Regions from separate parts of the Alkalihalobacterium sp. APHAB7 genome, predicted to be linked through region 3. Evidence: a T-box and tRNA genes for the amino acid it is inferred to sense, from the RefSeq annotation. Region 3 holds a T-box; the other regions hold tRNA genes.
What was found. A T-box is a leader RNA that pairs with one kind of tRNA and senses whether it is charged. The one in region 3 lies ahead of ileS (isoleucine--tRNA ligase), so its partner is inferred to be a tRNA-Ile.
Positions count from the first base shown of each region.

Region 1 (8,049 bases), on a different contig from region 3:
GGCTATCCTTATGTGGAAGGAAATAAAGATTGAAAGCTGGCATGAGTTTAATGATGTCATCTCTCATTTGCATTATAATGAATGGATTTTTCGAGGTCAGAGAAATTCTGTCTGGGACTTACAATCTTCATTGTTTCGAGAAATTCAAAAAGTTACCAAACAACCGACCAATGAAGATTGTGTCACGATAGAAAATAAAATGGTGAACGAATTTTATTCGTCTGCGCACTTGTATTCTTCTTTAGAATTCCAAGTGCCCATTAAAGAAAACGAGAAAGACTTGGTTAATTTTAGACTAGAACCTTTGTCTGTCATGCAGGATTATGGAACGCCCACTCGATTACTAGATTGGACGCGCTCACCTTACATAGCAGCCTTTTTTGCTTTAGATGGGGCTGAGGATAACTTTAGTATTTATGCATTAAATGTAAGGGAACTTGAGAAATTCGATAATGACCGTTATGGTGACGTATTCTATCAATATAAACGAGCCATATTTTCTCCAGAAACAATCTCAGAATTATTCATATTTCGTTATGATCCTTACCAAAAAAATGAACGGCTTAGAATTCAACAAGGTGTGTTTCTCGTACCGAGTGTCATTAATAAGACAATGGACGATATCCTAGAAGTTTATAACATTGAAGACAACAAGCTGAATGGGAAAGATGTAACATACAAATTGACCTTTAATAAAGAAAACCTTCAAGATTATTGGTATAAGCTCGCGCAAATGAACATTACCCACGAAACGATCTACCCAGGACTTGAAGGCTTCTGTCGCTCACTCAAGCTCCATATCCTCCTATAAAAGAAGAGTGCCAGGTACCTTCAACACATTGAAGTGTTAAAGGTACCTGGCACCTCCATCAATACCCTTTTCTATACTCCCTACTACCCACTTACAAAAGAACTTTCTTTCACGTAAAACCGCCACGGATACTGTTTGGCTTCACCACTATTATCAATCCCTATCCTTGGACCAACGGCAATATCCTCGCATGGTATTGATTTGCCTTCAGCTATCCACAATGGCGGTTCAAAAAACGGACGGCCATAATCTTCTTTAACAATGCCCATGGCCTTCGTTAATTTTCCAGGACCACTCGTTAAGTCACGGTCATTTTTTGCTTTTCTTCTTCGCTCGTACATGAGATCAATTCCTATATATGGCTCAATGGCTCGAATTAGTACTGCTTCAGGATGACCTACGTCACCACTCACGACATTAACGAGACAATGAGTGTGCATTACATATGTATATACATAACCAGGTGGCCCGAACATTACTTCCGTTCGTTTCGTGCGTCGATTATTAAAGCTATGTGCAGCTTGATCATCCGGTCCAATATACGCTTCAGTTTCAACAATCCAGCCAGCTGTGACTCCTTGATCTGTTTGCTTTATAAGTAATTTTCCAAGGAGTGCCTTCGATAACTCGAGAGTACTTTGTTGAAAAAATGGCGCTTGTACAGGTTCATGCATGTCAACCTCACCTCGATACCAATAAAAACTTAGTTCTGATCTTGTTTACTTTCATAGACTTCCCATTCATAAGATGATGAACTGCTATTCCTTGAATAGAGTGTTCCCCTTGTAAGTGCGTATTAACCACCTTTACCCTTAGCTAATGTACGATAAGGCTTTAATGTATTTTCATCAACTTCTTTAATAACCCACTCAGCTAAGAGCCCTGTCCAAAATCGTTGTCGTACTCAATCTTCAAACCCAACTTAAATATCTACTCCACTAAACATATACATCATCTTTTGGCAATTTCCCACTTAATTTATTCTTTCCCAAGACAAGTCTGCAAAATTAGACGATAACAGACACTGCTTCACTCACTTAACTGCTACGTTCTGTCTTTTTGCTTCAACCTTACTTTGCTCAGCACGTTTCCAAACAACTACTAATAGAACACCCACAATTCCGATTAAGCCTCCAAAGTAAAAGCCAGCCGAAAGGTCAAACACAGAATTCAACATTCCTGCTACAAAAGGACCCACAAACATTCCCACAGCGTATACAGCTTGATAAAATCCCATCGCAGTTGCTCGTTTCTCATCCTCGACTGATTCAATCGACATACCGAGAAGTAACGGAAGCACCACCCCTAACGCAAAACCGTTAATACCTTGTGTGAGAAGTAATAAACTAAAAGATGAAACGAGTGGAATTATCCCTGTCATGAAAGAGCTAACGACGAAACCAACAAATAGTGTTCCCCAATGACCGAGTCGAGGCGCTAGCCACTTTCCTACAACAATTGCGGCAAAAGCATGTGGAACGACAAAAACAATAACTAAATAGCTTAATCCTACAGTCGAAGCTCCAAGCTGCAACGCGTAATTAGGAGAAAAACCAAAGATCGTAATAAAGATTATGCTGTAAGCTAAAACGGAAAGAAGAGTTACTTTAATTAACTGCGGCTCTTTAACAATTGTGACTAGCTCTTTAACCTTTATAGGCTTTCTCGAAACACCTCCTTTCTCTTCTTTTAGCCAAAAGCATAAGACTAATCCAATCACTCCTGCGATACCACCCATCCAAAACGGTACCATCCAACCGAATTTATCAACCACTATGCCACTAAAAATCATACTCACTAACTGACCAAGAACCATTGTGACACTAATCCAACCCATCGCTTTCGTAATTTCTTTCTTTGAAAAATAACTCGCATATAAAACAGTAAACGCCACCCAAGTTGAAGCACTTACGCCAGCCAGAGCTCTAAATAGTAGCGTCCACCCTAATTGATCCGTCAATATAAATCCAAAACAACTCATACTGCCGATGGCAATTCCTAGTATAATAAAAGGGCGGCGGCGTTGGATGACATCAGAATAAATTCCAAGTGGTAGACGAATAAGCATTTGTAATAAGCCATAACTTCCTACTACAACACCAATGAACATATAGGTAGCCCCTAAAAAATCTAAGTAGGCTGTTAATATTGGGACGTAACTATAAATTGTAAACCAATACATAACTGTGATAAGAATAAAAATTAAATGCTCTACTTTCGTGACATTTGAATGCGTTTCCTCCCTCACTACAATCCCCCCCATACCTCTTCTACCCTATGCTACTCTTATTAAAAGTATTAAAACCTTAACCAATCAAATGGTAAAATCACTCTACTTTTATCCTATCTTAATTAGTCTAATAGAACAGAAACCTATTAAGGTCTAGGTTTAATGGCCAGTATAAAAATATTGAAAACCACGGTGGAAAATGTACTTTGAAAGTGAAATCGGAAAAGGTGCTCTAGAAGTAATATACTTTTAGAACACCCTTTTTACTTTTATAAAATTTGTTGAATACTATAATATAGTAACTTATTAGGGGAACAATACGGTCTTAAATCGTATTGCTCTTCAATCGGCATCCGACCATGATAATTCCGTCTGGATTGACTTTCTCTAATTCCATAATATAGTTAGGTAACAGAATATTCCAAGAAGAATGAATATCCTCTTTAATAATTGGAGAGCTAATTTTCCGCCTTTTCTGGGTACATTTTTTTACCTCCCCCAATATTATTAGTATACTATAAAAAGCTTTTTAAAATATACTCTTCTCCTATAATTGTGAAGAGATCTATATAAAGGAGAGATGGATATGTACATCGTGCATTCAATTGTTGTCGTTCCAGACGATAAGGTAAAAGAAGTTATTTCACTATATCAAAATCGTTCTCGTTCCGTAGATAGTGAAGAAGGTTTTATTTCGTTTAAATTATTACATAATGAAGTTAAAAAAGGAGAGTTAACTGTACAAATGGAGTGGGAATCTGAAGAACATTATTTCAAATGGATTAAAAGTGATAATTTTAAACAAATACATGAACTCGAGAAGAAATATCCTGATTATGAATTAGCTTCAATAAAACCAATCGTACAACGCTTTAAGGTGGTTGCGACATGATAGATTTAGCGGTTAAAGAGAAGATTGTTGACGAAATTGTTAAGAAGTTTTACACAAGATATCCAAGCTTAGCGGAGCAATTTGGTGAAAATGGGAAGAAACGAACGAGAGAAGATAACCATTACCACCTTCAGTATTTAGATACGGCATGGAAGTTACAGAATAAAAAAGTATTTATAGACTATTCTTTATGGTTGAATGAGGTTTTAACTTCCAGAAACGTAAGTACAACTCTTGTTATCGAAAATTTCCAATGGCTAAAAGAAGAAATCAGTGGCTTACTGGACGAAGAAGTTGAAATATTTTATACAGAAACATTAAATGAAGCTATTGATACACTGGAAGCCAGTGGTACAGAATAAATGGTCCAAAGCTGTTTATTGTAAGACATTTACAATAGGCAGCTTTATTTTAATTTATTTTCATACATATTTTAACCTTCCTTACACTATTGATAAATATTCCCTCTAAAAAAACGACAAAAACATTTCTTATGTAACAATTATATTACATTCTAGCAAAATTCATTGTTATTAGACATGAAACATATTAAAATTTGAGAGACTAGTAAAAGCATAAACTTTCCAACGTAGGGAAAGTTATATATAAAAGGAGAGTAATAGAATGAAAAGGAAGTTAACACATGTAGTTATCGCTACAGCTTTAGCTGCAACCCTTCTTAGTGCGGCACCTGCAACATCCTATGCTAATCCTCCCACGAATTATTCAGCACAGATAGAAGATTTAGAGGATAAGATACGTACATATGACAATAAGATAATTGAAGCTATTGTAAAGATTGAAGAACTGACAAAAGAAATCGAAGGAGCTCAACAAAACATTTCAGACAATCAACAAAAGATTGAAGAAGCTCAAAAAAAGTTTGATAGTCTGAAAGAAATTTATTTTGATAGACTACGTGCCATCCAACAAAACGGACAAAGTCCTATGCTTACTTATATTGATGTCATCTTATCCTCAAATGGATTTGGAGACCTAATAGAACGCGTTACACTAATCTCTCAAGTAATAGAACAAGATCAAAAGTTACTAGAAAACTTAGAAAAAGCTGAGCGTGAACTGAACGCACTACAAGAAGATCTTGAAAAAGAACAAGAACGGTTCGAAAAGAATAAGCAAACGGTAAAAGAAGAACAAGCAACACTCGAACAAAACAAAAGATCCGTTATGCAAGAGTTAGAAGAGGTTAAAGAATTACAACGTCAAGAAGAAATTCGGATTGCTGAAGAGGCTAGAAGAGCGGCCGAAGAAGCACGTCGAGCAGAAGAAGAGCGACAAGCACAATTAGCTCAACAAGCTAATCAAACAGAACAAGTTAGTCAAACAAACCAAGCGATTTCTAGTCAACCGACTGTAACAAATACAAACACAGCACAAGCTCCAACAAATACTGCGGCTAACAACAACACAACTAGCAGCCCTGCTCAACCTGTAAGCGCTGGAAACTCAGACAAAGCAACTGCTGTGATTAATTATAGTAAACAATTTTTAGGAACACCTTATGTCTGGGGAGGAACAACGCCAAGTGGATTTGATTGCTCAGGATTCACTTCTTATGTGTTCCGCTCAGTTGGTGTAAATTTACCGAGAACTTCTAGGCAACAAGCTACAGTTGGTGTAGCCGTATCACCAAGCCAAGTTCAGCCTGGAGACTTAATTTTTAGAGGAAGCCCAATCCATCATGTTGGAATTTATATTGGAAATGGACAATACATACACTCTCCACAAACTGGAGATGTTGTAAAAATCTCATCTTATAATCCATCAAGACATACACAAGCACGCAGAGTATTAAATTAATTCAATATTAAAATTTACGAACCGTTGAAAAGGGTGGCTCAATATTGAGCTACCCTTTTACTATGTTTTATATAACCGATTCCTTACTGCTGTTGGTTTTGCTGTTGTTGAGCTTGCTGAATTTGCTGAGCAGCCTGTTGTAACTGTTGCTGCGCTTGCAAATAATTTTGCTGTTGAGCTGGTTGCGCGCCACTTTGTGCTTGCTGAATTTGCTGTTGAGCTTGTTGTAACTGTTGCTGCGCTTGTTGAAGCGCCTGAGGATTAGCTTGTTGTGTCGCTTGTTGAACTGCTTGTTGGGCTTGTTGAATAGCTTGCTGTGCTTGTTGGGCAGCTTGGTTTTGCTGATTTTGTTGCATTGATGACTCTCCTTTTAAAAGTAAAGTATAGTTACTCGTTTATTTTGCCTTTGTGCATTAATTACATACTGTGTTTTTTCTTATCTTAAGCGTAGTTGGAGAAGATTGGAATTTCGAAAAAATAAAAATAGCTGAATTAGACATATTTGTCCAATTCAGCAGATAATACCACTTCAAATTAACTTATCTTCCCATGTCATTTCCCTATTAGTAAAAATGAGAATGAGCACTTACAAAAAAAAAGACCAATGTAAGTCGATCTTCTACCTTACTCTAAAACTATGTAATGGTGCGGGTGAAGGGACTCGAACCCCCACGTCAAAGACACTAGATCCTAAGTCTAGCGCGTCTGCCAATTCCGCCACACCCGCAAAATACAAATGGTGAGCCATGAAGGACTCGAACCTTCGACCCTCTGATTAAAAGTCAGATGCTCTACCAACTGAGCTAATGGCTCATGAAGTTAATTCATGATGTTTCTCATGTCGTATAGGACGATGTTTCGTTTTGTTGGTCCTACCTGTTCCTTCCTCTACTAGCAATGCTTTGTAGCATGCTGTGTCGGAACAACTCGTAGCAATTTCACGTTGTCTTGCTCGCAACTGAGCTAACGGCTCTAAACAACTGTTTGAAAGTGGTGCCGGCGAGAGGACTTGAACCCCCAACCTACTGATTACAAGTCAGTTGCTGTACCAATTGAGCTACACCGGCAAAATGGTGGAGGATGACGGGCTCGAACCGCCGACCCCCTGCTTGTAAGGCAGGTGCTCTCCCAGCTGAGCTAATCCTCCATAAGAAATTTGATAAGCTGTGAATTTCTTCGTCAGTTTTTCCTTCCGATACTCACGTATTTAGATACGATCCGTTCCTTAGGACTTCACTTCCTCGACCTTCTTGCTTCTAGAAACCTTTTAAAATTGGTGACCCGTACGGGATTCGAACCCGTGTTACCGCCGTGAAAGGGCGGTGTCTTAACCGCTTGACCAACGGGCCAATATCTGGCTCCACAGGCAGGACTCGAACCTGCGACCGATCGGTTAACAGCCGATTGCTCTACCAACTGAGCTACTGTGGAAAAATATATGGTGGGCCTAAGTGGACTCGAACCACCGACCTCACGCTTATCAGGCGTGCGCTCTAACCAGCTGAGCTATAGGCCCATTATATATAATGGAGCGGGTGATGGGAATCGAACCCACGACATCAGCTTGGAAGGCTGAGGTTTTACCATTAAACTACACCCGCCTGTCATTAAGTTAAGTATACATGTTGTTTACAAGTATACTTCTTTACTAACAAGAAAATGGCGCGCCCTGAGAGATTCGAACTCCCGACCTTTTGATTCGTAGTCAAACACTCTATCCAGCTGAGCTAAGGGCGCATTATGGTGCCGAGGGCCGGACTTGAACCGGCACGGTAGTCACCTACCGCAGGATTTTAAGTCCTGTGTGTCTGCCAATTCCACCACCCCGGCAAAGCAGACAATTTTAAAAAATAGATTTTGGAGGCGGCACCCGGATTTGAACCGGGGATAAGGGTTTTGCAGACCCGTGCCTTACCACTTGGCTATGCCGCCAAGGCTGATTAACTATACAAGAATTGACTAATATCATAAGAGTAGCAATAAATCCTGTATCTATTGGCGGAGGAAGAGGGATTCGAACCCCCGCGCGGTTTAACCCGCCTGTCGGTTTTCAAGACCGATCCCTTCAGCCGGACTTGGGTATTCCTCCGTACCTAAAAATGATATATCTGGTGGACCCTGTAGGACTCGAACCTACGACCAATCGGTTATGAGCCGACCGCTCTGACCAACTGAGCTAAGGGTCCCTTTAATGGTAGCGGCGGAGGGAGTCGAACCCACGACCTCACGGGTATGAACCGTACGCTCTAGCCAGCTGAGCTACACCGCCATTATATAAAATACATATTTATATGG
Region 1 covers NZ_JBLWFS010000026.1:371-8,419, reverse strand. Annotated here, with positions in the region: gene ACNSTQ_RS18910 (FRG domain-containing protein) at 11-811, shown strand; gene ACNSTQ_RS18905 (DNA-3-methyladenine glycosylase) at 895-1,485, opposite strand; gene ACNSTQ_RS18900 (MFS transporter) at 1,845-3,059, opposite strand; gene ACNSTQ_RS18895 (antibiotic biosynthesis monooxygenase family protein) at 3,628-3,933, shown strand; gene ACNSTQ_RS18890 (hypothetical protein) at 3,930-4,295, shown strand; gene ACNSTQ_RS18885 (NlpC/P60 family protein) at 4,558-5,754, shown strand; gene ACNSTQ_RS18880 (hypothetical protein) at 5,838-6,110, opposite strand; tRNA gene ACNSTQ_RS18875 (tRNA-Leu) at 6,398-6,481, opposite strand; tRNA gene ACNSTQ_RS18870 (tRNA-Lys) at 6,492-6,567, opposite strand; tRNA gene ACNSTQ_RS18865 (tRNA-Thr) at 6,746-6,821, opposite strand; tRNA gene ACNSTQ_RS18860 (tRNA-Val) at 6,826-6,901, opposite strand; tRNA gene ACNSTQ_RS18855 (tRNA-Glu) at 7,029-7,103, opposite strand; tRNA gene ACNSTQ_RS18850 (tRNA-Asn) at 7,110-7,185, opposite strand; tRNA gene ACNSTQ_RS18845 (tRNA-Ile) at 7,194-7,270, opposite strand; tRNA gene ACNSTQ_RS18840 (tRNA-Gly) at 7,282-7,355, opposite strand; tRNA gene ACNSTQ_RS18835 (tRNA-Arg) at 7,415-7,491, opposite strand; tRNA gene ACNSTQ_RS18830 (tRNA-Leu) at 7,496-7,584, opposite strand; tRNA gene ACNSTQ_RS18825 (tRNA-Cys) at 7,613-7,686, opposite strand; tRNA gene ACNSTQ_RS18820 (tRNA-Ser) at 7,751-7,843, opposite strand; tRNA gene ACNSTQ_RS18815 (tRNA-Ile) at 7,864-7,940, opposite strand; tRNA gene ACNSTQ_RS18810 (tRNA-Met) at 7,947-8,023, opposite strand; tRNA gene ACNSTQ_RS18805 (tRNA-Ala) at 8,047-8,049, opposite strand, start outside.
Region 1: it has a tRNA-Ile gene. The T-box ahead of ileS (isoleucine--tRNA ligase) is inferred to sense a tRNA for this amino acid. The anticodon was not compared.

Region 2 (10,262 bases), on a different contig from region 3:
ATCTCACCAATTCGAATGAACATTACTTCTTTTCCATCCTTCGTCTTTACAGTGTATGCAGACTGCGAGCTAACACTAGTAACGTTCCCAATGTACTCACCAGCTGCATCAGATATATTTAATGTGTAGCGTTCGATTAATTTTTTGCCTAATTCAATTTGAGAGAGAAGCTGTTGGTTTTCATCATACACTTTATACGGACGAAAGAAGCCTCCCTGCTTTTCGATTGTAAGTGTTTGCTTTGCTGTCTTTAAATGCAACACAAGTGGAAACAAATTAAAAGGTATTATCAAACGTGTTATAAGACGTAAGACTTGCTGGGCTGATGTAATTTCTTCTTGAATGGTTGCCTTTATTTTCAACTCCAGCCGATTTGTTTTTAACTTAGCTGCTTTTATTTTCAACTTCTCATGATTTATCGATTTCTCGACAGCATCAGACGAATTTCGACCGGCTTCTAGTTTAACTACTTCATACTCTGCTTAGGTCCGAACCGTCTCACGAAAAAAAGACAGGTAAACAAGTGTTTACCCATCTTTCTTCCATTCTTTATTAAAATACACGCTCAGCAAATTGAGATAACTTTTCTAAAGAAGATTTATCGACATCTGCATGTAAGCTGTTTCCGTGTGAGTCCATCGTTACGATTGCTGCAAATCCTTCTACTTCAAGGTGCCACATCGCTTCTGGAATACCGAATTCCATTAAGTCGACACCTTTAACTTTCTTAATACAGTCCGCGTAGTATTGAGCTGCTCCGCCGATCGCATTTAGGTATACTCCGCCATGCTCTTGTAACGCTTTTAACGTTTTCGGTCCCATTCCGCCTTTACCGATTACTGCACGAATACCAAATTTTTTCATGATGTCCCCTTGGTAAGGCTCCTCACGAATACTTGTCGTTGGTCCAGCAGCTTTAACGTGCCACTCGCCTTGATCGTCTTTTAACATAACTGGTCCACAGTGGTAAATAACCTGACCATTTAAATCAATCGGTGCATCGTGGTCCATTAAGTGATGGTGGATCGCGTCACGGCCTGTGTGCATCATTCCGTTAATGATAACAACGTCACCGACTTTTAACTCACGAATTTGCTCTTCAGTAATTGGAGCTTGAAGTACCACTTCACGAACGTCAGAAGTCACTTCACCCGTTGCTGCCGCTTCTTCTTCAGCAAGTGCACCAAAGTCCACTTTTTCACCGTCTTTATATAACCATTCGTTAATTTCTCCTGTTTCGGCATCAACTTTCACACCTAAGCGACGGAAAGCCCAGCAGTTATAAGCAACAGAAACAAAGAAACTTGCAGGTAGACGGTGCATAACACCGACTTTACAGCCAAGTAATGTTGCTTCTCCACCGAAGCCCATTGTCCCGATACCTAGTGTATTCGCATTTTCCATCACATAGTCTTCTAGTTTACGAAGATCTTCATTCGGGTTAACATCATCAACCGTACGGAAAAGTTGCTCTTTTGCTAATAAATAACTAGCCGAGCGGTCTCCACCGATCCCTACACCTATAAATCCAGCACTACAGCCTTGTCCTTGTGCTTGGTATACCGAGTGCATGATACACTTACGAATCCCATCAAGGTCACGACCTGCACGGCCAAGCCCTTCAAGTTCACATGGTAAGCTGTATTGAATGTTTTTATTCTCACAGCCGCCGCCTTTTAAAATTAAGCGAACATCAATGTAATCTTCTTCCCACTGCTCAAAGTGGAAGACAGGTGTTCCTTCACCTATGTTGTTACCACTGTTGGCACCCGTTAGTGAATCAACCGAGTTCGGGCGTAACTTCCCATCTTTCGTTGCTTGCTCAATCGCTTCTTTTATCGCTTTTTTCATTTTAATTTGGTTTACACCAACAGGAACTTTAATTTCAAAAGTTGGCATACCTGTATCTTGGCAAATTGGTGAAATCTTATCGTCTGCCATTTGAATGTTTTCAGTAATTGTTGATAGTGATAATGCAGCACGTGTTCCTGCATTTTCTTTTGCTTTTGCCGCCTTAACTGCATGGCGTACATCATATGGTAGATTCGTAGACGTCTCTACAATTAACTGATACATACTATCTTTAAATTTCTCCATCCTGTTCTCTCCCCTCGGAATTACAGATACGAATTTTTACACATCTCCTATTATACGCCTTGTCAAAAAATTTCGAAAGGGTTATGAAAGCGCATTATTCAATTTCCTAATTTTAACGGCTCATTTACTTTTACTACAGATCTTTGTTTGGTAGTTAAAAGAACACCGGCAATAACTAATAGTCCACCAAATAATTGCTCCATGTAAATTCTCTCATTTAAAATCAAAACTGCTTGTACGGTTGTGAAAACTGGAATTAAGTTTAAAAACACTGCTGCCTTAGAAGCACCGATCTGTTCAACCCCTTTATTCCAACAAATTATTGCAATAATTGAAGGAAAAATTCCGAGGTATAAAATAGATAAAATCGTTGGAGCATTCCAAACAATGGAAATATCTAATAAGATCAACTCCACAATAACAAAAGGAAGTAGTGTGATACATGCCATCCCAAGCATAACCATGAGCGTTCCTTTCGTCGGCAAACCTCCCATATGTTTTTTGACTAGAATAGAGTATATACACCAAGCTAAAACAGCAATTACCATTAGTAAGTCACCAACATTTACTTGTAACGCTAGTAATTGTTGGATTGACCCATTTGTAACGATCCATAGAACTCCGATAAAAGAAACCATAATTCCAACATATTGCCCTGCTAAAAGGCGTTCTTTTAATAAAAGTAAACCAAGTATTGATGCAAATATCGGTGTGGACGCTTCTACAATCGAAGCATTGATTGTCGTTGTAAAATTTAATGAATAATACACTAAGCCTATAAAAATAACGATTCCCGTCAGTGACAACGCATAAATCGGTTTCCAATTACGTACTAATACTTCTCTATGATTCTTCCAATCTGTTTGAGCAAATAAAACCATAATTAAGAATGCTAGACTGCAACGCAAAAACGATAATGTAAACGAAGGAATGTTGCCAACCATTAGCTTACCAACAATAAAGTTACCCGAAAAAAATAGGATGGCAATGATGATTAATAGATAAGCTTTCAAATCATTCCCCTTCCTAGAGGTTATGCCTCTTTATCCAGTAATGAATGATTTTGTTGAAGAGGATCAACCTCTAAATGCGCCGTCCTATTAATATAATGAATAAGTGGCTTTCTATTCCTCTTAAACTCTACTAATGTAATGCTCGTATTTTCAATTTGAAATGGCCTGTGATGCATATGCCATTGTTCTCCTAAAAGTATGTACATTAGGGCTATACTAATTAATCCGCCGTGAGCGACTAAAGCTACGTGTTTTCCTTCATGAGCGCATTTCATTTGTTCGAGCAGATACTGACATCTAGCCGTAATTTCCTCAATACTTTCAGTCCCCTCAACTCCAGAAGTAAGGATGGAATGCTCTTTTACTTCTGGATAATGAGTATAGATTTCTTGACGTGTTTTCCCTTCTAAAGGGCCTAAATTAATTTCTCTTAACTTTTCCCATTTATGCGCGGTTAGTTCTTTTCGGTTGGCAATAGCAGTTGCTGTTTCATAAGCTCGTGTAAGATCGCTGCTGTAAATATAATCGAGATGTTGTTTCTCGAAATAACGAGCTACTAAATTTGCTTGTTCCTGACCTAATTCCGATAAAGAAAAGTCTTTTGTTCCTTGGATAATTCCCAATTTATTTCCTTCTGATTCACCATGGCGAATAAAATATAAAAACAACTTACTCCGCTCCTTTTGATTCCCAAGAATGGCGGAATACTTTACATTTACCCTCTAATTGATCGAGCATGTCTAGAATACGATCAATGTCTTCTACAGTTGTATCTTCAGGATCGATATTATCTAAAAGATCACCAATCATTTGTATTTTTTGATTTAAAAAATTTAACTGTTCATTTTTATCGTTTACTGCTCCACCCATGTCTACTCTCTCCTTTAGTTCATGTCATCGTAACTTTAACAAAAATATGAAAGACACTCAAGAAAATCAGTTACGTTTGTGATACTCTTAAGACTTGTTCATACAGTAGTAGTATTGGCAATTCAATCTATTTTCAATATAGTTCTTTTGCTATTTCTCTAATTCAGTTATCATTAAAGGATATGAATCATCAATTAAAGGAGTTACTTAACTTGATTGAGCAAAAAAAGTTACAAATTAAACCATCTTATGATCCTTGGGAAGCTTATTTAGATATAGAGGAATTTGGTAAGCCGCTTTTAACGAACGTAGAGTTTACGACAACAACGCTTTGTAACATGCGTTGTGAACACTGTGCAGTCGGTTACACCTTAACGTCCAAAGATCCTAATCCATTACCTTTAGACGTTTTCATTCGGCGGTTAGAGGAAGTTCCTCACCTTCGAGCATTAAGTATTACTGGTGGCGAACCGATGCTGTCTTTAAAATCAGTTAATGACTACGTGGTTCCACTATTAAAATATGCACATGAGCGCGGTGTACGGACGCAAATAAACTCCAACCTTACCCTTGATTTAGCAAGGTACGAGAAGATTGTTCCATACTTAGATGTTCTTCATATCTCTCATAACTATGGAAGTGTGGATGATTTTGTGGATATCGGCTTTGCTGTCATGGAGAAAAAACCTAGTTATCAACAGCGTGCCAACTATTTTGAACGGATGATTGAAAATGCAAAGGCATTAACGAAAGCTGGAGTCATGGTTTCAGCTGAAACCATGATCAATAAACGAACATTGCCGCACCTAGAAGCAATTCATCAACAAATTGTTGATATGGGCTGTCAGCGCCATGAAGTTCATCCGATGTACCCAAGCGATTTTGCAAGCAGTCTACAGGTAGCCACACTAGAAGATATTCGGTCTGCTGTCCATCGCTTGCTCGATTACCGTAAAGACGACGATATATGGATGTTATTTGGGACCCTTCCTTTTTATGCATGCAGTACTAATGAAGAGGATCTCGAGCTCTTAAAACGTTTATATGCCGCTAAAAATGTAACGGTTCGGAATGATCCTGATGGACGTTCTCGGTTAAATGTGAATATCTTTGATGGTAGCATCATTGTGACCGATTTCGGTGATGCTCCACCACTAGGAAACATTCAAACGACTTCATTAGAACAAGCATACAAAACGTGGAACTCATCTGCCATAGCTGATGAATTAAATTGCCATTGTCCAGCTGTTAAATGCTTAGGACCTAACATTTTGGTTAAGGATACTTACTATCAAAATGTTTCTTTTAGAAATAAGACATCCAATCTCTGAAGAAAGGAGTGCTTAGTAGCACTCCTTTTGTCTATGCTTATAAATTGTTTTAACGTGGTTGGTTTGAAGTGTAAAATTTAAAGCCTAAATGATCTTGAACTGGTATCCACGCCCCAATTCCTTGTTGAGTCACATTTTTAACTTCAACCTTTCTTTTCCCGTTCTTAATTGTTAAATACACTTCCCCATAGGTAACCTTTCCTTTTTCATTGGCTGCTGGTACATACGCATATAAATAGCCAACATTTTTAGGGGCAATTTTATAAACTTGTCCTTTTTTTGTTCCGTAACCTATGATCGTGTCAAAAGCCAATGGTAAGCCTGTTTTTTCAGCAGCTTTAATCATCATCATTTTTTTCACTTCTTCACTGTTTGGAACTTCAGCTGTTAATCCACCTGAAATTTTCTTTTGTTGTTCTTGTGTATAAGTTAATTTTTGAGGTGAGCGACCGCCCCGGTTATCCACATAATTGGTATTCACTTTATTATATTCCCAATTCACATTTGTCTCACCGGATTCGTAATTTAGGGGCCACTGCCCTAAATAAATGGAAGCTTTAAATAACAAGGCTGTCTTTGAATTACTAATCGATGATTCGTTTAATAATCGAATGAGTTCAGGATTTGTTATTTCAACCTCTGAAGAATCCAAAAGCTCCTGAGTTAATTCACTCGGTTGTAAATAAGGAAGGTCTTGTGTAGGGTTTGGATACGTATTATCTTTGGAAATATCTAATACGTAATCAGGGATTTGAGCTTTAGTTTCTTCCCCTTTATTTTCTTCTGCTAAACCATTTAACGGGAACAACATCAATAAGAATAAAACTAAAACACATAGCGATACCTTTCGCATCGACTTTTCCTCCTTCTTTCTATAGCTGTGCGATTTGATCTTAGTTTTTTCAATCTATAAAAATTTATCCATCTAAAAGAGACTTCATTTCGAAGCCTCTTCTTTTAAACGCTAACTATTCTCTTTACTCTTTTATAAAACAATTGAATCAGTGGACCGATGCTTAATGTAACGATGATCGTTCCCACTCCTATAGGTCCTCCTACAACTAGTGCAGCAACTAATGCAATAATTTCTGCACTCGTCTTCGCTCCCATTAAGGGCAATCGCAACAATTGTTTTAGATTTAACATTAATCGATCAATCGGAATGATAGCAAAATCAGCTTGCAGATAGGTGGATATGCCAAGGCCCATTAACGTAACCCCCAATAATAATACCGCGGATTGTATGGGCAACTCATTTAAGCGAATGTCTTGAAAAACGATCAATAGCCAAAAATCAATAAAATAGCCTAATATAACAACGGTTAGCAATGAATGAATTTCAGGACGTGACCAAGATATAAGGGCATTCACTATAATGAGGATGACCCCAATTAATATGACCCAAGTACCAACGGTCAAGCCAAAACGAACCGATAAGCCGACACTTAACGCATCCCAAGCTCCAGCGCCAAGATTTGAAATAATCGTAAACGTAATTCCAACGGCTAAAATAAACAACCCCACCAAATAACATAAGCCTCTTCTTAATTTTAATGACATCTTGTTCTCACCTCTACTAGTGTATATTTTGCTATTTTTGCATAAGCTATCCACAGTACCCTTAGAAAAAGTTAGGAGGGATTGTTTTGGATTTCCATTGGGTATGGAAAGCGATAATCATTGTTTTTGTTGGTATTATGATCTTACGCCTTGGGGGCAGAAAATCAATCTCTCAGCTTACGGTCTCCCAGACAGTTATAATGATTTCTATTGGAAACTTAATGATTCAGCCTGTTAGCGAACGAAACATTTGGATCACCTTTTTAATTGCACTTTTACTCGTTCTTACGTTAATCTTTATTGAATTTCTTCAAGTGAAGTCGAATAAAGTAGAAAGCTTTTTTACCGGTAAATCAATGGTTGTTATCGAAGATGGTGTAATCAATACTAAAAATTTAAAGAAATTGCGATTAACTATCGATCAATTAGAAATGCGCTTACGTCAATCCAATGTTCAACACATTAGCCAAGTCAAATGGGCAACCGTTGAAGTCAGCGGGCAGCTCGGCCTCATCTTGGACGAACAAAGTCAATTGGCTACTAAAAAGGATATTCAAGCAGTACTAGATTATATTCATGCCATGCACCCGGTAGGCCAACCCCCACCAAATATTACTCAAGGTAATAGTTATCCTAACCTATTTACTGAATCTAAACTACGCAAACATCCAAATGGCCCCCCGGCCAAACAACTAGATTAAACAATATATCACCACTTATAATGCCACTCCTTTTATGGTACCAGGCACCTTTAATAGACTAAAGCACTAAGACAAAAAAGGAACTACCTCCATGGAGATAATTCCTTTTTTATATGTATTGAAATACTTTATATTTTAAATGGTGCGGGTGAAGGGACTCGAACCCCCACGTCAAAGACACTAGATCCTAAGTCTAGCGCGTCTGCCAATTCCGCCACACCCGCAAAAACTAAAAAATGGTGAGCCATGAAGGACTCGAACCTTCGACCCTCTGATTAAAAGTCAGATGCTCTACCAACTGAGCTAATGGCTCCCAAAATAAAAAATGGGTACTCTTATTTATTACCCATTTAAACTGGCTATGCAATAGACTGCGTAGCTTTTCTTGAAGTTTAAAGTGGTGCCGGCAAGAGGACTTGAACCCCCAACCTACTGATTACAAGTCAGTTGCTCTACCAATTGAGCTACACCGGCATAATGGTGGAGGATGACGGGCTCGAACCGCCGACCCCCTGCTTGTAAGGCAGGTGCTCTCCCAGCTGAGCTAATCCTCCATTAAGATTTTGATAAGCTACGAATTTCTTCGTCAGTTTTGCCCTTCCGGTACTCACGTATTTAGATACGATCTGTTCCTCAGGACTTCACTTCCTCGAACTTCTTGCTTCTAAAAATCTCTTAGAAATTGGTGACCCGTACGGGATTCGAACCCGTGTTACCGCCGTGAAAGGGCGGTGTCTTAACCGCTTGACCAACGGGCCAATACTTGGCTCCACAGGCAGGACTCGAACCTGCGACCGATCGGTTAACAGCCGATTGCTCTACCAACTGAGCTACTGTGGAATAATATCTGGTGGGCCTAAGTGGACTCGAACCACCGACCTCACGCTTATCAGGCGTGCGCTCTAACCAGCTGAGCTATAGGCCCTAATGAAGTTTAAACTTCATGGTCGGGAAGACAGGATTTGAACCTGCGACCCCCTGGTCCCAAACCAGGTGCTCTACCAAGCTGAGCCACTTCCCGTATTAAAATGGCGCGCCCTGAGAGATTCGAACTCCCGACCTTTTGATTCGTAGTCAAACACTCTATCCAGCTGAGCTAAGGGCGCATTATGGTGCCGAGGGCCGGACTTGAACCGGCACGGTAGTCACCTACCGCAGGATTTTAAGTCCTGTGTGTCTGCCAATTCCACCACCCCGGCAAAGCAGACGATTTATTGGAGCGGAAGACGGGACTCGAACCCGCGACCCTCACCTTGGCAAGGTGATGTTCTACCACTGAACTACTTCCGCAAAATGGCTGGGCTAGCAGGATTCGAACCTACGCATGACGGAGTCAAAGTCCGTTGCCTTACCGCTTGGCTATAGCCCAATAAAAATTTTATAATTTAAAAATGGGGCGGCTGATGGGAATTGAACCCACGAATGCCGGAATCACAATCCGGTGCGTTAACCACTTCGCCACAACCGCCATAATAAAATGTTTTTCTGGCAGGGGCAGTAGGAATCGAACCCACACTGACGGTTTTGGAGACCGTAGTTCTACCTTTAAACTATGCCCCTATAACTAGGAATGGTGGAGGGGGACGGATTCGAACCGCCGAACCCTCAGGGAGCGGATTTACAGTCCGCCGCGTTTAGCCACTTCGCTACCCCTCCAACATAAATGGTGGCTCGGGACGGAATCGAACCGCCGACACATGGATTTTCAGTCCATTGCTCTACCGACTGAGCTACCGAGCCTTATTCGGTCTGTGATAAGCTTCGTATTTCTTCGTCCTCTTCCTTCACTCACGTCCTCATGTATCAACATACAATCCGACGTTCGTTCAGTTGTCTTCTCGAACTTCTCGCTTCTCTCAACCCTCTAATAAGAAAATATAATGGCGGTCCCGACGGGAATCGAACCCGCGATCTCCTGCGTGACAGGCAGGCATGTTAACCGCTACACCACGGGACCACTTTTAAATTGATATTTTAAAAAACTTCTTATATTATCACCTAAGTAATATGTCAAATTGAATGTACTAATTATTTTGGTTGCGGGGATAGGATTTGAACCTATGACCTTCGGGTTATGAGCCCGACGAGCTACCAGACTGCTCCACCCCGCGGTAATAAGAAAGTATACAGATGATGTTTTGATCGTTGCTCCACCCCGTGATAATACGGAATAATTATGGTGGAGGATGACGGGATCGAACCGCCGACCCCCTGCTTGTAAGGCAGGTGCTCTCCCAGCTGAGCTAATCCTCCATAAAACGATTGCTGCTAAATATTTTTAGAAACAATGGTGACCCGTACGGGATTCGAACCCGTGTTACCGCCGTGAAAGGGCGGTGTCTTAACCGCTTGACCAACGGGCCAATATTCTTAATAGATTTATAATACATATGGCGGAGGAAGAGGGATTCGAACCCCCGCGCGGTTTAACCCGCCTGTCGGTTTTCAAGACCGATCCCTTCAGCCGGACTTGGGTATTCCTCCATAGCCTTTTTAATAAAACTCTCTAGAACCTACGATTTATCAAGTATGAGCAAAAATCTGACCAAACGATCTAAAGGCAATTATAATGGTAGCGGCGGAGGGAGTCGAACCCACGACCTCACGGGTATGAACCGTACGCTCTAGCCAGCTGAGCTACACCGCCATTATAAAAAAGTATATTAAACATATGGTGATGCCTAGCGACG
Region 2 covers NZ_JBLWFS010000008.1:158,016-168,277, forward strand. Annotated here, with positions in the region: gene ACNSTQ_RS10685 (hypothetical protein) at 1-404, opposite strand, end outside; gene ACNSTQ_RS10690 (fumarate hydratase) at 553-2,097, opposite strand; gene ACNSTQ_RS10695 (DMT family transporter) at 2,196-3,110, opposite strand; gene ACNSTQ_RS10700 (histidine phosphatase family protein) at 3,131-3,778, opposite strand; gene ACNSTQ_RS10705 (SE1561 family protein) at 3,780-3,980, opposite strand; gene yfkAB (radical SAM/CxCxxxxC motif protein YfkAB) at 4,193-5,311, shown strand; gene ACNSTQ_RS10715 (YfkD family protein) at 5,361-6,164, opposite strand; gene ACNSTQ_RS10720 (YczE/YyaS/YitT family protein) at 6,269-6,871, opposite strand; gene ACNSTQ_RS10725 (DUF421 domain-containing protein) at 6,958-7,572, shown strand; tRNA gene ACNSTQ_RS10730 (tRNA-Leu) at 7,713-7,796, opposite strand; tRNA gene ACNSTQ_RS10735 (tRNA-Lys) at 7,810-7,885, opposite strand; tRNA gene ACNSTQ_RS10740 (tRNA-Thr) at 7,971-8,046, opposite strand; tRNA gene ACNSTQ_RS10745 (tRNA-Val) at 8,051-8,126, opposite strand; tRNA gene ACNSTQ_RS10750 (tRNA-Glu) at 8,256-8,330, opposite strand; tRNA gene ACNSTQ_RS10755 (tRNA-Asn) at 8,337-8,412, opposite strand; tRNA gene ACNSTQ_RS10760 (tRNA-Ile) at 8,421-8,497, opposite strand; tRNA gene ACNSTQ_RS10765 (tRNA-Pro) at 8,517-8,593, opposite strand; tRNA gene ACNSTQ_RS10770 (tRNA-Arg) at 8,602-8,678, opposite strand; tRNA gene ACNSTQ_RS10775 (tRNA-Leu) at 8,683-8,771, opposite strand; tRNA gene ACNSTQ_RS10780 (tRNA-Gly) at 8,788-8,862, opposite strand; tRNA gene ACNSTQ_RS10785 (tRNA-Gln) at 8,867-8,941, opposite strand; tRNA gene ACNSTQ_RS10790 (tRNA-His) at 8,965-9,040, opposite strand; tRNA gene ACNSTQ_RS10795 (tRNA-Trp) at 9,059-9,132, opposite strand; tRNA gene ACNSTQ_RS10800 (tRNA-Tyr) at 9,144-9,228, opposite strand; tRNA gene ACNSTQ_RS10805 (tRNA-Phe) at 9,237-9,312, opposite strand; tRNA gene ACNSTQ_RS10810 (tRNA-Asp) at 9,454-9,529, opposite strand; tRNA gene ACNSTQ_RS10815 (tRNA-Met) at 9,607-9,683, opposite strand; tRNA gene ACNSTQ_RS10820 (tRNA-Val) at 9,750-9,825, opposite strand; tRNA gene ACNSTQ_RS10825 (tRNA-Glu) at 9,861-9,935, opposite strand; tRNA gene ACNSTQ_RS10830 (tRNA-Ser) at 9,964-10,056, opposite strand; tRNA gene ACNSTQ_RS10835 (tRNA-Met) at 10,143-10,219, opposite strand; rRNA gene rrf (5S ribosomal RNA) at 10,252-10,262, opposite strand, start outside.
Region 2: it has a tRNA-Ile gene. The T-box ahead of ileS (isoleucine--tRNA ligase) is inferred to sense a tRNA for this amino acid. The anticodon was not compared.

Region 3 (10,262 bases):
TAAGGTTAGATACATTATTATCAGGAATGTACAACATACCGCGTACTAAATCTTCTTTGTATATTGAAAGAGGGTTGGTTAAGGTCAATTGGAAGCTGATTGAAGATGGGGCATTTCAAGTACAGGAAGGCGATTATTTATCTGTAAGAGGATTTGGTAGAAGTAAGTTGATGTCGGTTGCGGGTTCTACAAAAAAAGGAAAAATCAGAATATTATTTGGTAGAAAAAAATAATTTACTAATAGAAAAAGAAGGAAATGCTCTTTTTCTGTCGAATATAACATTATAACTAAGAATTTAACGACAAGATTTGGAGGTGGAGTTCGTGCCTTTAACACCGCTTGATATTCATAATAAAGAGTTCACTCGCGGATTCCGTGGTTACGATGAAGATGAGGTTAATGAGTTTCTTGACCAAATCATAAAAGATTATGAAGCTGTACTACGGGAAAAAAAGGAAATGTTTGAACGAGTACAGGACCTTGATGGAAAGTTAGAGCATTATAACAAAATTGAAGAAACATTAAATAAATCAATTTTAGTTGCTCAAGAATCTGCAGAAGAGGTTCGTCGTAGTGCTCAGAAAGAAGCACAACTAATTGTTAAGGAAGCAGAAAAAAATGCTGATCGTATCATTAACGACGCTTTAACGAAATCAAGAAAAGTTATGATGGAAATTGAAGAGTTAAAGAAACAAGCATCTGTCTATCGTATGCGTTTCAAAATGTTAGTTGAAGCACAATTAGAAATGCTTCAAACAGACGATTGGGATGAAATAACAAAAGTTAATGAATCACTTGAAAAAGAAACAGTTGAGTAACGCTTCTTGACACAGTTCATATTTATGTATTATAATACCTCTCAAATTGAAAAGAGTTAAAAACTATGATAGGGAGAGTACCTTTATCGTGCTTCATAATAGCGAATCAGGGTTGGTGGAAGCCTGATATGAAGGATAATGGGAAAATCGCCCTTGAGTTCTATACCGAAAGTTAAGTTCAAGTAGGCTATAGCGGTTTATTCCCGATACGAATGAGAGTGAATGATAGCAATGAATATTGCTATTATTTAGTAGGGTGGTACCACGGGTAACCTTCTCGTCCCTATAAGACGAGAAGGTTTTTTTTGTTGTCTAGCTACAGACGCCATCGGCTCGAGGTCGCTTCGGTCCATCAAATGTGACCAAAAGACGGGTCACATACTACTGGCCCTGAGCGCTTGTCGCCGATAAGCAGGCGTCTTCCGCTTTTCTTGATGTCTAGCTACAGCGTCCAGCGTCTAGTGGACTTCGCTCTCCTCCTTACGATAAGGCAACATCGTAACGCTCACGCTATACGTGTTTTCTATATCTCATACGGAGAGACTCCAGTCCATACGCCGCTAACCGGACGCTTCCGCTTTTCTTTTGTCTAGCTACAGACGCCATCGGCTCGAGGTCGCTTCGGTCCATCAAATGTGACCAAAAGACGGGTCACATACTGCTGGCCCTGCAGCGCTTGTCGCCGATAAGCAGGCGTCTTCCGCTTTTCTTTTTACATATTAACTAGGAGGAACAGGAATGGAATATAAAGACACTTTATTAATGCCTAAAACTGAGTTTCCGATGCGCGGAAACTTGCCAAATCGTGAACCTGAAATGCAAAAAAAATGGGATGAAATGAACATTTACCAAAAAGTTCAACAGCGTACAGAAGGACGTCCTTTATTTGTTCTTCATGATGGACCACCGTATGCGAATGGTGATATTCATATGGGCCACGCTTTAAATAAAGTATTAAAGGATATTATTGTCCGTTTTAAATCAATGAGTGGTTATCATGCACCGTACGTTCCAGGCTGGGATACGCATGGACTTCCAATTGAGACCGCACTTACAAAAAATAAAAAAGTAAAGCGTAAAGAAATGAGCGTTGCAGATTTCAGAAAGCGCTGTGAAGAATATGCTCTTGAGCAAGTCGATCGTCAACGTGAGCAATTTAAACGTTTAGGTGTTCGTGGTGACTGGGAAAATCCATATATTACTTTAAACAAAGAGTATGAAGCTCAACAAATTAAAGTATTTGGAGATATGGCAAAAAAAGGATATATTTACAAAGGACTCAAGCCAGTTTATTGGTCACCTTCATCCGAGTCGGCTCTTGCGGAAGCGGAAATTGAATATCATGACAAACGTTCTCCTTCGATTTACGTTGCTTTTCCAGTAACAGACGGAAAAGATGTATTAGATGGAGACGAAAAGATTGTCATCTGGACGACAACTCCTTGGACGATTCCAGCTAACCTAGGGATTACGGTACACCCTGATCTTGAATATAGCGTTGTTCAAGTTGAAAATGATAAATTTGTTGTTGCTTCAGGGCTGTTAGAAACCCTAGTAACTGAATTAGAATGGGAAACTCACAGTGTTGTAAAAACAATTAAAGGTGAGCAATTAGAACATGTCATTGCTAAACACCCTATTTATGACCGTGAATCACTGGTAATGTGTGGTGACCATGTTACTCTTGATGCAGGTACAGGTTGCGTTCATACTGCACCAGGTCATGGGGAAGATGATTATATTGTAGGACAAAAATACAATTTAGACGTTTTATGTCCAGTTGATGATAAAGGTGTAATGACGAAAGAAGCTGAAGGATTTGAAGGGTTATTTTATGACGAAGCGAATAAACCAATCACTGAAAAATTAACTGAAGTAGGAGCTCTTTTAAAGCTTTCTTTTATCACTCATTCGTATCCACATGATTGGAGAACAAAAAAGCCAGTTATCTTTAGAGCGACTGCACAATGGTTTGCTTCAATTAAGGATTTTAGAGAAGAGTTACTTCAAGCCATTAATGAAGTAAAGTGGATCCCATCTTGGGGAGAAACACGTCTTTATAATATGGTACGAGATCGTGGAGATTGGTGTATTTCACGTCAACGTGCATGGGGTGTTCCAATTCCAATCTTCTATGGTGAAGACGAGGAGCCTATTATTACTGATGAGACAATCGATCACGTTTCTCAATTATTTAGAGAGCATGGTTCAAATATTTGGTTTGAGTGGGAGACACAACAATTATTACCTGAAGGCTTTACTTCATCTCATAGCCCAAATGGGACATTCACTCGTGAAATGGATATTATGGATGTCTGGTTTGACTCGGGGTCATCGCACCAAGCTGTTCTTGTAGAACGAGATGACCTGCAACGCCCTGCAGACTTATATCTTGAAGGATCAGACCAATATCGTGGTTGGTTTAACTCGTCGTTATCAACGAGTGTTGCTGTTTCAGGTAAAGCTCCTTATAAAGGTGTATTAAGTCATGGGTTTGCTCTTGATGGTGAAGGTCGTAAAATGAGTAAATCTCTAGGAAATGTTGTTGTTCCTAATGATGTTATGAAGCAATTAGGTGCAGATATTCTTCGTTTATGGGTAGCTTCGGTTGATTATCAAGCCGATGTACGTGTTTCAGATAATATTTTAAAACAAGTTTCTGAAGTATATCGTAAAATTAGAAACACATTCCGTTTCCTTCTAGGAAATCTAAATGGATTTGATCCTGCTACGGATGCTGTAGCTGTTGAAGATTTACCAGAATTAGATAAGTACATGCTTGTTAAATTACATGATGTAATTAACAAAGTAACTAAAGGTTATGAACATTACCAATTCTCTAATGTATATCATGCATTAAATAATTTCTGTACAGTAGAGCTAAGTTCTTTCTATATGGATGTTGCCAAAGATACATTATATATTGATGCACCTAATAGTCATGCTCGTCGTTCAATTCAAACGGTAATGTATGAGACAGTTGTAGCACTTGCAAAACTTGTTTCACCAATCTTATCTCATACAGCTGATGAAGTTTGGCCTCATATTCCAGGAGCTGAAGGTGAAAGTGTTCAATTAACGGATATGCCTAAAGCTGAAACCTTTACAAATGTTGATGAGCTTGTGCAAAAATGGGATCGAATTATGAATGTTCGTAATGATGTATTAAAAGCACTTGAAAATGCCAGAAATGAGAAGAAAATTGGTAAATCTCTAACTGCACAAATTGTATTATATCCTTCACAAGAGTTAATGCAGACGTTTGAAAATGTAGACTTACAAAAATTATTTATCGTTTCGCAAGCAGTGGTTGGCGGCGAAAAAGCAACGGCTCCAGAACATGCCGATGTATATGATGATTTAGCAATCGTTGTTGATAAAGCAGAAGGTGAAACGTGTGAACGTTGTTGGGTCGTTTCTAAAACTGTAGGACAAAATGAAAATCATCCGACATTATGTACTTCTTGTGCAACCATTGTTACTGAAAATTATAGTGGCTAATTATCAAGAAGAGGTTATTCTGAAACGGATAACCTCTTCTTTATTTGTCATACATTACAAATGTTGTTTCGGCTAACAACAATCATTTCGGTCACACTAAAGATGTACAAGTTCATTCTTTAGTTAGAGACTGTACAAAAAGGGGGAGAAGAAATGCGACAATATGATAATTTAAGACGAGAGCTTGAGCAGCGGAAAGCAAGCATAGAAGAACGTATTAAAGAAGCCGATCGCTATGGGTTAGCAGTTACTTCAAGCTTTTCAACAGGAGAGTTGTCACAATATGATAATCACCCAGCTGATACTGCTACTGACTTATATGAACGCGAAAAGGACATTGCCATCTACGAAAAGTTGGAAAAAGAACTGGAAGATGTCGACTATGCGTTAAATAAAATGCAAAATGGTTCATATGGTGTCTGTGAAGTCACTGGACAGCAAATTCCTTATGATCGCTTGCAAGCAAACCCAACTGCACGAACTGTCGTTGAGCACTCAAAAGGTCTATTAGCTAATCATCGTCCAGTGGAAGAAGCCGTATTAGGAAACTTTGATGAATATAACTTTGACAACCGTGATGATGAAACTGAATTTGACGCTGAAGATGCTTATCAATCTGTCGCTTCTTTTAACGAAAATAGTATGGTCTTTGAAGATTCTTCACTAGACCGTACCGGAGAGTTAATTGGGTATGTAGAAGAATTGGAAGCTTTTGCTTCAACTGATATTAATGGTTATCAAGGAGATGACTCAGTCGATTTCCAACGAAATATCCATTACGATCAATATTTAAACGAAAAATAAAAAGATAAGAAGATGACTCACGAGCGTCAGAGCGACTGACACTTGTGAGTCAGCTAAACCATTTGTGGTTAAACTAGTAGAAGCATAGGGTAAAAAATAAGTAAAAAAAGACACTTTCATCATTTTATGCTAAAATGCTTACGTATGCATAATGAGATGGAGGAAATGACTTTGATTTGGTTATATTATATTATTGCATTAATCATTATTTTGTTTGATCAATGGACAAAATGGATTGTCGTACATTCGATGGAATTAGGTGAACGTATTCCATTAATCGAGAACGTCCTTTATTTTACTTCTCATCGTAATCAAGGAGCGGCTTTTGGTATTCTACAAGGACAGATGTGGTTTTTCTATATCGTTACAGTTTTCGTTGTAGGATTTATCGTATATTACATTCAAAAGGAAGCCAAAAAAAGTGTTCTACTTGGAGTGTCTTTAGGTTTAATTTTAGGTGGAGCTATTGGAAACTTTATCGACCGAGTTTTCAGAGGTGAGGTTGTAGATTTTATTGATACTTTTATCTTTACATACAATTTCCCTATTTTTAATGTGGCTGATTCTGCTCTTTGTGTTGGGGTAGCTTTGATCTTCATTAAAATTATTAACGACGAAAGAATAGCAAAGGGGAAGAAATAATGGAGCAATATGAATTTAAGATTAACGAAGAACAAGTAAGCGAACGAATTGATAAATTAATGACGACCTTTAATCCAGAATGGTCTAGAACCCAAGTTCAGCAATGGATTAAAGACGGAAATGTTACCGTTAATGGTGATACTGTTAAAACAAATTACAAAGTGCAATTAAACGATACATTAGAGTTAGAAATCCCAGAACCTGAACTACTTGAAGTTGAGCCAGAACCAATCGATTTAGATATTGTGTATGAGGATGAGGATGTCATAGTCGTTAATAAACCACGTGGAATGGTCGTTCATCCTGCACCTGGCCATTATACAGGAACACTAGTTAATGGATTAATGTATCACTGTAAAGATTTATCAGGAATTAATGGTGTGATCCGACCAGGAATCGTACACCGAATTGATAAAGACACGTCCGGTTTATTGATGGTGGCAAAAAATGATGTAGCCCATGAATCATTAGTAGAACAACTTAAAGCTAAGACGACGAAGCGAATATATAAAGCAATTGCTCACGGCGTTATCGCCCATGATGTTGGTACAATTGAAGCGCCCATTGGTAGAGATAAGAAGGACCGGCAAAGCATGACAGTTACAGAAGATGGTCGTGATGCGGTTACTCATTTTACAGTACTTGAAAGATTTGAAAACTTTACGTATGTTCAGTGTGAACTTGAAACAGGCAGAACACATCAAATTCGTGTTCATATGAAATATATTGATTTTCCATTAGCTGGAGACCCTAAATATGGACCAAAAAAGACTCTTGATATCGACGGACAAGCCTTACATGCATCTGTTTTAGGATTTGTACATCCACGTACGAAAGAAGAGCTTGTATTTGAAGCACCTCTCCCACAGGAGATGGTTAAATTATTAGAAGAGTTAAGAAGATAAATAGTTAGAAGTATCTAACTATTTTCAAATGATAAAAACCGATTGACTTTATTGTCGAAAAGTGGAATAATAACGTTAACAACAATATAGATCCTTTAACTACAGTCCCGTGAGGCTGAGAAGGAAGCGGATTAAGGTAATAATGGGTGGAGTATGCCCTTTTACTGAACGTTCACTAAACCTCTCATCATAACGGTGAGAGGTTTTTTGTATAACCACCGCTTTCACGTTAGGACATACTATTCAGGTGGAGGTGTTGAAGTATGGCGAGAGTAATTTTAGACGAACAAGCAATACGACGTGCAACAACTAGGATTGCACATGAAATAATTGAACGTAATAAAGGAATTGATAACTGTATTTTAGTTGGAATTAAAACTCGCGGTATTTATGTTGCCAAAAGGTTAGCAGAGCGAATTGAACAAATTGAGGGTGAAAAAATTCCAGTTGGTGAAGTCGATATCACTCTTTATAGGGATGATTTGACTGTTAAAACAGAAGATCAAGATCCACTTTTAAAAGGGTCTCACGTGCCATCCGATATCACTGATCGAAAAGTGATCTTAATTGATGATGTTCTTTACACAGGGCGAACAGTTCGAGCAGCTCTAGATGCATTAATGGATTTAGGAAGACCATCACAAATCCAACTAGCTGTATTAATTGATAGAGGCCATCGTGAACTGCCAATTCGTCCAGATTATGTTGGTAAAAATGTACCAACATCGAAAAGTGAAATCATTACGGCAAAATTAAAAGAAGTCGATCAAATCGATGAAGTGAGCATCATTCAAAATGAAGAAATTAAATAATATCTCTTTAATTCAGTCCAGTGAGGCTGACAAGAGACAATTAGCACCTACTAGGACTATGTTCTTTTAGAGTGTAAACTTGCCTCTCGTCAACAAATGGACTAGAGGTTTTTTTAATAAGATCCATCATTTCAACAAAGCTTACTAACAAGAGAAACATTAAGGGAGGAAAATAAAATGTCACAACAAAAAGAAATTGGTATAAATGAAGTACCTAGAATTGATAAGTGGTTAACATTTAGTATTCAGCACTTATTTGCCATGTTTGGTGCAACAATCTTAGTTCCATATTTAGTTGACTTGAGTCCAGCAGTTGCACTATTTTCAAGTGGATTAGGTACTCTAGCGTACTTGTTAATAACGCGAGGACAAGTTCCAGCTTACTTAGGTTCATCCTTTGCATTTATCGCACCGATTATAGCAGCCACGACGATCGGTGGTCCAGAAGGTGCAATGATCGGAAGTTTTCTAGCAGGTATCATTTACGGGATAGTAGCACTACTAATTAAAGCGAGTGGTGTAAGCTGGCTATTAAAAATCTTACCACCCATCGTAGTTGGCCCAGTTATTATGGTTATCGGTCTAGGTTTAGCTGGAGTGGCAATTAATATGGCCATGTATGTTCCAGGTACATCGGAATATAGTGTCACCCTATTTTCAGTTGCGATTGTGACTTTAGGGATTACCATTTTATCAGCGTTCTTCCTAAAAGGGTTCTTCGGTCTTATTCCTTTCCTATTTGGGATTATCGGTGGATATGTTTATGCATACTTCATGGGGGTTATAGATTTAACACCTATAAGTGAAGCACCTATTTTTGCTGTACCAGATTTCATCATACCGTTTGTTACTTATACACCGAGCTTCAACTGGCAAATTGCAGCAATTATGGTGCCTATTGCAGTCGTAACGATCTCAGAACATATTGGAGATCAAATGGTTCTAAGTAAAGTAGTAGGAAAGAATTTCATTAAAAAGCCAGGTTTACACCGTTCACTCTTAGGAGATGGGGTTGCAACAATGATCGCATCTGTCCTTGGGGGGCCTCCAAATACAACGTATGGAGAAAACATTGGTGTACTTGCGATTACTCGAGTATTTAGTGTATTCGTTATCGGGGGAGCAGCTGTACTCGCTATGACACTTGCTTTCTTTGGGAAATTCGCAGCACTAATTCAAACGATCCCAACTGCGGTTATGGGTGGGGTATCTATCCTACTCTTTGGGGTTATCGCTTCATCAGGTTTACGTATGTTAATTGAAAATGGTATCAATATGGGATTAAAGCGTAACTTAATCATTTCTTCAACTATACTTGTTATCGGTATTGGTGGAGCATTCATCCAAGTTTCAGATGAAATCCAAATTGCAGGTATGGCGCTGGCAACAATTATCGGGATTGTCTTACACTTAATTCTTCCAGATAAAGAAGTAAGTTATGGCACAAAATCAATGTTTGAAGACGATAATAATTAAATCATATAATCATCCTTTAATAGGGGTCCAGAGAGGCCTTGAAGGGTTAGATATCATAGGCAGTTATTTTGCTGCCTCTCTTCGAAGGGGATGACTCAGAAACTAGGTGTAAACATCAATTAGATGTGAAACATAAATGAGCCATCCTCTTTTCTTATAATAAATGAAGCGAATATTAAGGAGAGGACGATGATTATGCACGTATTAACGATGCCCTTACTCGAGACGAATGAAATTCATCAAATCTTACATGATGCTCAAGCTTTCCTGAATGGTGACCGTTGGATGCCAAATCGAGAGACATTTGTAGCCAATCTTTTCTTTGAACCGAGTACGCGAACAAAATTTAGCTTTGAAGTAGCAGAAAAGAAATTAGGCCTTCAAGTTTTAAATTTCGAAGCTCAAACGTCGAGTGTAACAAAAGGGGAAACATTGTACGACACGGTCAAAACGTTAGAGGCGATTGGCACCAATATTGTGGTTATCCGTCATCAACAAGATCATTATTTTGATGACCTTGTAGGAAGAATTTCTATTCCGATCATTAATGGTGGGGACGGTTGTGGACATCATCCTACTCAATCTTTACTTGATTTATTAACCATTAAGCAGGAATTTGGAACATTTGAAGGATTAAAGATCGTAATCGTAGGAGACATAAGACACAGTCGAGTGGCTAGATCCAATGCAGAAGTACTTCATCGTCTTGGAGCTAGTGTATGGTTTTCAGGTCCGCGCTCATGGATTGATGAAAGTATACCATATGGTAATTTCATTGATATAGATGATGCAGTTGAAATGGCTGATGTGATGATGATGCTACGCATACAACATGAACGTCATGCAGTGAAAATGGTAACAACTAAGAGTGATTATCACCATCAATATGGACTTACAATCGAGAGAGAACAACGAATGAAAAAAGACAGTATCATTATGCATCCGGCCCCAATTAATAGGGACGTTGAAATTGCGAGTGAGCTTGTTGAATGTCAACGGTCAAGAATATTTAAGCAAATGACAAATGGTGTTGCTGTCCGAATGGCAGTGTTAAAACGTGCGATCGAAAAGGGAGGAATTAAATAAATGAAAACACTAATTAAAAACGGTAAACGACTAAGTGAAAATGGTGAACTTATTACTAGTGATATCCTAATAGAGGATAGTAAAATTGTAAGGATTGGAAACGAGTTAGAAGAACAAGTAGATGAGGTAATTAATGTTAACGGAAACTTAGTAATTCCAGGAATGATTGATTTGCATGTCCACTTAAGAGAACCGGGTGGAGAACATAAAGAAACGA
Region 3 covers NZ_JBLWFS010000003.1:110,023-120,284, forward strand. Annotated here, with positions in the region: gene ACNSTQ_RS04605 (RNA-binding protein) at 1-233, shown strand, start outside; gene ACNSTQ_RS04610 (DivIVA domain-containing protein) at 325-819, shown strand; T-box leader at 876-1,107, shown strand; gene ileS (isoleucine--tRNA ligase) at 1,558-4,320, shown strand; gene ACNSTQ_RS04620 (TraR/DksA C4-type zinc finger protein) at 4,474-5,124, shown strand; gene lspA (signal peptidase II) at 5,281-5,766, shown strand; gene ACNSTQ_RS04630 (RluA family pseudouridine synthase) at 5,766-6,671, shown strand; gene pyrR (bifunctional pyr operon transcriptional regulator/uracil phosphoribosyltransferase PyrR) at 6,935-7,483, shown strand; gene ACNSTQ_RS04640 (solute carrier family 23 protein) at 7,661-8,959, shown strand; gene ACNSTQ_RS04645 (aspartate carbamoyltransferase catalytic subunit) at 9,155-10,045, shown strand; gene ACNSTQ_RS04650 (dihydroorotase) at 10,046-10,262, shown strand, end outside.